DNA from 2 places in the Thioalkalivibrio sp. AKL10 genome. Region 1 is predicted to be linked to the other one. Evidence: predicted binding sites of a transcription regulator. Region 1 holds the regulator's gene; the other holds the start of a gene.
What was found. The regulator FNR, encoded in region 1, switches genes on or off when oxygen is low (the NO sensors DNR and NnrR bind a similar motif). The targets are predictions, from matches to a motif close to TTGATNTANATCAA.
Positions count from the first base shown of each region.

Region 2: hemN (oxygen-independent coproporphyrinogen III oxidase) is a predicted target of FNR. The motif match lies at 1,516-1,529, and genes of this name have one in related genera.

Region 1 covers NZ_KB907144.1:262,822-266,229, forward strand. The annotation lists gene G333_RS0109915 (cyclopropane-fatty-acyl-phospholipid synthase family protein) at 1-1,053, opposite strand, end outside; gene fnr (fumarate/nitrate reduction transcriptional regulator Fnr) at 1,344-2,075, shown strand; gene G333_RS0109925 (DUF2390 domain-containing protein) at 2,068-2,550, shown strand; gene G333_RS0109930 (DUF2058 domain-containing protein) at 2,622-3,191, shown strand; gene G333_RS0109935 (hypothetical protein) at 3,225-3,408, opposite strand, start outside.
Region 2 covers NZ_KB907143.1:401,302-404,709, forward strand. The annotation lists gene hpnE (hydroxysqualene dehydroxylase HpnE) at 1-561, opposite strand, end outside; gene hpnD (presqualene diphosphate synthase HpnD) at 566-1,426, opposite strand; gene hemN (oxygen-independent coproporphyrinogen III oxidase) at 1,605-2,993, shown strand; gene G333_RS0107730 (DUF2283 domain-containing protein) at 3,295-3,408, shown strand, end outside.

The DNA.
Region 1 (3,408 bases):
CCACATGCGGCAGAAACGCTCATCGAAGCGTTCGACGGCCTCGGCCCGCACCGTCTGGAAGCGGCGATACCACTCGGCCAGCGTCTCGGCGTAATGCAGGCGCCAGAACTCGATATCGGTGGTGCACAGCGGCGTGGGCTCCAGCGCGCCCATCACCTCGGACAGGGCCGGCGTATACCCGCCCGGAAAGATGTACTTGCTCAGCCAGGGGTTGGAGGTACCCGGTGGTTCCTGCCGCCCGATGGTGTGCAGCACCGCGATGCCTTCCGGCTTCAGCAGATCATGTACGCGCCGGAAGAACGTCTCGTAGTTGGGCGTGCCCACATGCTCGAACATGCCGACGCTGACAATGCGGTCGTACTGGTCGTCGTGTTCGCGGTAGTCCTGATAGAGAAACCGCACTCGATCCTCGAGCCCCCGACGCTTGGCCTCGTCACGGGCAACCCGCAGCTGCTCCTTCGACAGCGTCACGCCGTCTACCTGCACGTCGGCATGCTCGGCGAGATGGAAGGCCAGACCGCCCCAGCCGCAACCGATGTCGAGCACGCGCATCCCCGGCTCCAGCATCAGCTTCTTGCGCAGCATTGCGCACTTGGCCTGCTGCGCCTCTTCCAGCGTCATGTCCGGGCGCTCGAAATAGGCGCAGCTGTAGAACATGCCCTCGTCCAGGAACTGACGATAAAGCCACTCATCGACGTCGTAGTGATGGGCGATGTTCTGGTAGCAGCGCGCCACCTTGTTGCCCTGCTCGATCAGGGCCCGCAGCATGCGCACTGCAGGGTTGACCCGCTGCTTGAACATCGGCGCGAAGTTGCGCATGGCCACGTCGAGGAACACCTGCAGGCCCTCGGGGCCGGGCGACCACAGGCCGTCCATGTAGGTCTCGCCCAGCTGGAAGCCCGGGTCGCGCCCAATCTTGCGCAACGCCGCCTTGTCATGCACCTGCATGGTGACTTCCGGCGCGCCGTTCCCGAAACGCTGCTCACGGCCATCCGGATGCCGCAGCACGAAGGTCCCGTAGCGTATGTATTGCTCCAGTAACCGCTCGATCATCGCTACCCCTGTCCTTGTTCTGGCAGTCGGGTCTCTCAGCCCCCACGCGTAATGCCGACCCTGACCACGCCGCAGACTTTAGACTCAGTCTAATTACCGATGGCCCGCATTGTCCACGCAGCCGTCGGAGGGAGGGGACCCCGAGTCATCTCGGGGCGCGACCCCCTGACCGACGGCAAAACCTTCTGTAATCGCCTACAACTCTTGGGGACAGTACCGCATTCCCGCCCCCGATGGCATACCCCGAAAATCGCTTTCCCCAACGTCGAAAAAACGGCTACCCTGCACCCATGACGCTACGACCCACTCAAGCCTGCCAGCACTGCACCCTCCGCCAGCTCTGCCTGCCTATGGGCCTGCCCCAGGATGAACTCTGGCAACTCGACCAAATCGTCCAGCAACGCCGGCCGATCGCCAAGGGTGCGCCCCTGTTCACCATGGGGACCAAGTTCGAAGCGCTGTACGCGGTCCGCACCGGGGCACTGAAAACGGTGCTGATCTCCGATGACGGGACCGAACAGATCACCGGCTTCGCGCTGGCCGGCGACCTCCTGGGGCTGGACGCGATCCACTCCGGCAAGCATCCGGTCAGTGCCATTGCGCTGGAGTCCACCAGCGTCTGCGCCGTGCCCTACGGGCATGTCGACGACCTCGCCGGCCGCCTGCCAACCTTCCGCCAGCACATGATGAGCGTGATGAGCCAGGAACTGGCCCAGGACGAAAGCCTGCACGCGTTGCTCGGCCAACGTACCGCGGAGCAGCGTCTGGCGACCTTCCTTATCGCCCTGTCGGAGCGTCATCGCGCCCGCGGCCTGTCCCCCGAACGGTTCTACCTGCCCATGTCCCGGGCAGACATCGCCAACCACCTGGGCCTGACCCAGGAAACCATCAGCCGGCTGTTTACTCAGCTGCGCAACCAGGGCGTAATCAACCTGCACACCCGGGACCTGGAGATCCTCCAGCCCGACGGCCTGCGCAACACGGCCGGGGTCACCTTCACCTCCGCCGCGAGCAGTGCCTGAAGCCGGCGACACTCCGGAGCCGGCCACGGACTTCGACGCCTTCTGGGCATTCGCCGACGCACTGTGGGTCGATCCCACCGCTCGCGAACGTCTGATGCGCTGGCAGGACGAATTTGGCGTGGACGTGATGCTGGCGTTGTTTGCCCTGTGGTACCCGCAGCCCCTCGGACCCTCGCAATGGCGCGTACTGCGGCAAACGGCCCGGCGCTGGCAGTCATCCTCCACCGAACGCCTCCGCGCACTGCGCCGGCGGCTCCACACCCCCGAGCGCAACGCGCTTTACCGCGCGGTGCTGGCACTGGAACTTCAAAGCGAGCGGCTCGCCGGCCTGCAACTGCTCGCGGAGGCCCGGCGCGTGGCGCCGCAGACCACCCCCGCATTCGCCATCGACCGCCAGCGCCGATTGCACACCCTGTTCCCCGATCTGTCGGACGCCGAGATCCGCGACGGATTGCGCGAGTTCATGGCCGCCTGAACAGCACGTGCTGCACGCAAGGCCGCATTCCGGCTATGCTCCCCGCACATTGACCGAACACGGCAGGATTCATGTCGGATGATCTGCGCAGCCAGCTCCTGAAAACGGGGCTGGTCGACGAAAAACAGGTTCGCCAGGCCAAGTCGCAAAAGCACAAGGCCCAGAAGGGGAACGCAAAGAAGAAGAAGGACCGCAACACGGGTCCGGACCCGGGCGTGGCCGAAGCGCGCAAGGCGGAGCAGGCCGAGCGTTCGCGACAGAAGAACCGCGAACAACAGGAGCGCGCCGAGCGCCGGGCCCGTCACGCGCAGATCCGCGAACTGGTCAGCACCCACCTGGCGCCGATTCCCACCGGCGATGCCGCGCTGGATTATCACTTTCAGCAGGGCGGGCAGATCCGCCACCTCCCGGTGACCGCCGACCTGCAAAAGCGCCTGGCCGACGGCCGCGCCGCGCTTGCCGGCCTGGATGTGCGCCCGGAAAAGGGGTTCCGGGTCATCCCGCGCGAGACCGCCGACCGCATCCGCGAGCGCGACCCGGAATGGCCACTGGTCATCCCCGCCGAGGACGAAACCGGATCGGAACCTGCCCCGGACGACCCATACAAGGACTACGTCGTACCCGACGACCTCATGTGGTGACCGCAGGGGAATCCCCGCAGGCCAGCGATCCAATCAGTCGGTTGCGCGCTTCACGTCCGCGGCGGGCATGCCGCTTTGCTGCGGGCGCCGCGCCTCGTCACTGGACATGTCCTGCGGCGTGATGCCGCCCTGCTCCAGGCCCTGGGCGGGGCCGGCCGACTCCTCCGGCTCGCCGCTGCCGCAGCCTAGCGCCAGCAGACCCACGGCCGTCAGACCG
Region 2 (3,408 bases), on a different contig from region 1:
GGTTCGGGTCGGGGTGTTCATCACCGCCAGGCACAACGGGTCCCACAGGCTCCGAATGAGGGCGTCGGGCTGACGACGCTGGCGCAGCCAGTCGAGGACGGGGAGATCGTCGAGCAGGGGCCGGTGCAACATGGCGGCGGCGCCGGACAGTGCACGCAGGCGTGTACCAAGAGAGTGCTTCGCAAGCGCCCGGTAAAGCGCGGCGGCCAGGGCGGGCAACCGGGGCGAACGTGGTTCCAGCTGGAACGCCGGGTCCTGCGGCCGGCCGGTGGGCTCGAACATGCGCAGGCCGAAGGGCAGGGCCTGAAACGCCTGCTCGGGGTTGATGCCGACCGAACGGATCTGCTGCAGGGTCTGCTGGCAGGCCCCGACCAGGATGTGCTGGCCGTTGTCGAGCGGGGTGCCGTCCAGGTCGAGGCTGCGGGCACGGCCACCGGGGGCCTTGCCCGCGTCGATCAGGTGCACGGGGTGCCCGGCGCGTGCAAGCGCCAGCGTGGCGGTCAGGCCGGCCCAGCCCGCGCCGACCACGACGACGGGCGCGTGGGGTGAGCCGGAGATCATGGCATCAGGTCGCGCGGCGGCGTTGTTCGCGCTTCAGGCGGCGTGCGGTGCGCCACGCGATCCACAACTTGCGGATCGGGGTCAGGCGCACGCGGTGTTCCAGCACGCGGTAGCCGTCGTCGGCGATCTCGTCGAGCAGGGTGCGGTAGATGGCCGCCATGATCAGGCCCGGGCGCTGGGCGTAGCGGTCGGCGTCCGGGAGGTGTTCCTCGGCGCGTTCGTAGTAGCGTCGCGCCCGTTCCGCCTGCTCCGCGAACAGGGCGCGGTGGCGGTCGTCGGTAATGTTGATCTGGAATTCCTCCGGCTTGACCCCGTGCTTGCTGAGCTCGTCCATGGGGATGTACACCCGGCCGCGCATGGCGTCCTCGTGCACGTCGCGCAGGATGTTGGTGAGCTGCAACGCCATGCCGAGGTCGTGGGCGTACTTCAGAGTGCGCCGATCGGTGTAGCCGAAGATGTGGGCGGACAGGATGCCCACGACGCTGGCCGCGCGGTAGCAGTACAGCGACAAAGTGGTGAAGTCCGGATAGCTGTCGTAGTCCAGATCCATCTGCATGCCGTCGATGATCTCGTCGAAGTACTCGCGACCAAGGTCGAAGGCGGCGATGTGCGGCTGCAGTGCCTGGGTGATGGGGTGGCGGGGTTCGCCGGCGAACAGGCGTTCGATCTCCTGGCGCCACCAGTCGAGCTTGGTGCGCGCAATGCTCTCCTCGCTCACCTCGTCGACGATGTCGTCGACTTCCCGGCAGAAGGCGTACAGCGCCGTGATGGCGCGACGGCGATCCGGCTCCAGAAAGCGGAACGCGTAGTAGAAGCTGGAGCCGCTTTGCGCGGCCTTCTCCTCGCAATACTCGTCGGGGGACATGCGCTCTCGCGTGGCGGGTGTCGAACAGGGAGGAGAAGGCTAGCACAGGCAGCACAGGGGGCGGGAGAGGGCGCCATGAAGGCGGATTGTTGACCTGTATCAAGCTCGGGCCTGGCGTGCGGCCGTAGTCTGCAGAACCAAGGTCGCGAGTGCGCGGCGCACGGCTGTGGAGCCCCGAATGGAACAACGCCTGGTGTTTGACCCCGAAATCCTGCGCCGCTACGACGTGAGCGGGCCGAGGTACACGTCGTATCCCACCGCGCCACAGTTTCACGAGGGCTTCGACGACCGCGCCTATGCCGAGGCGGCGCAGGCCACCAACGGGGCGGACCCGGCGCGGCCGCTGTCCCTGTATGTTCATGTGCCGTTCTGCGACACGGTGTGCTTCTACTGCGCCTGCAACAAGGTCATCACTGGAAATTACCAGCGCGCTCAGCGCTACCTGCAGTATCTGGAGCGCGAGGCCGAACTGCAGGGCGAGCTGTTCGACCGGGAACGCACTGTCGGCCAGCTGCACTTTGGGGGGGGCACGCCGACTTATCTTGGCGATGACGATCTGCGCCGGGTGATGGCGACGCTGGCGAGGCACTTCCGCCTGGACGAAAGCGATGCCCGCGAGTTCTCCATCGAGATTGATCCGCGCGCGGTGCGGCCCGGCACCATCCCGCTGCTGGGCGAGCTGGGTTTTAACCGGATCAGCCTCGGGGTGCAGGATTTCGACCCGAACGTGCAGCGGGCGGTGAACCGCATCCAGCCGTTCGAGGTGACCGCGCGGGCGGTGGAGCAGGCGCGGGCCAACGGCTTCGAATCCACCAACCTGGACCTGATCTACGGCCTTCCCCTGCAGACGGTGGAGACCTATACCGCCACGCTGGAACGCGCGCTGGAGCTGCGTCCGGAGCGCCTGGCGATCTACAACTACGCGCACCTGCCGCAGATGTTCAAGACTCAGCGCCAGATCCGCGAGGCCGATCTGCCGGACGCCGCGGAGAAGCTGGCGATCCTCGAGACCACCATCGCTCGCCTGACCGATGCCGGCTATGTCTACATCGGCATGGACCACTTTGCCCTGCCGGACGACGAACTGGCCACGGCCCAGCGCGCCGGGACGCTGCAGCGCAATTTCCAGGGCTATTCCACACGGGCGGAGTACGACCTGGTGGCACTGGGTCCGACGGCCATCGGCAAGGTGGGCGCCACCTACAGCCAGAACCTGCGCGAGCTGGATGCCTATTACGCGCGGCTGGATGCCGGGCGCCTTCCGGTGTTTCGCGGACTCGAACTGAGTGCCGACGATCGGCTGCGCCGGGACGTGATTACCGAGCTCATGTGCCATTCGCGCATCGATTTCGCCGCGATCGAGGTGCGCCACGGGATCGCGTTCGGCGAGGTCTTTGGGGATGCACTGGAGCGGCTTCAGGGCATGGAGGCCGATGGACTGGTGCGGATCGGCGCGGAGCGGCTGGAGATCCTGCCGCGCGGGCGGTTGCTGCTGCGCAACGTCGCCATGGCCTTCGACGCCTATCTGAAGACGGAGGGCGCGCCGCGCTACAGCAAGGTAGTGTGAGCGGCTTGACGGCGATCCGTTCTCGGCGGAAGCTTTGAACAATAGCAACCGGTAACAGGGACGTTCCGGTGAAGACGACACGTTACTTCGAGACTGTACGCGAGAGGCCGGATCGGCGAATGATCCGGGATCACTGGATCAGTAGTGCAATCGACCAACCGTTGTGCGAAGAAGTCCAAGGCGATGGGCGTATCCGCAGATGGGCTCGTGTCGAGGAGGCTGAAGGACGCTACCTTCGCGTTGTTCTGCTGCCGGATGGAGAAACCGTTCACAACGCCTTTTTCGATCGAGGGTTCCAGCCATGAAACTCCAGTACTTCGGGGATACGGATACGCTTTATATCGAATTCCGAGGCGATAGCGTGGCCGAAACCCGCTCGCTTGACGAGCACACTACCCTGGATGTCGATGCCAGT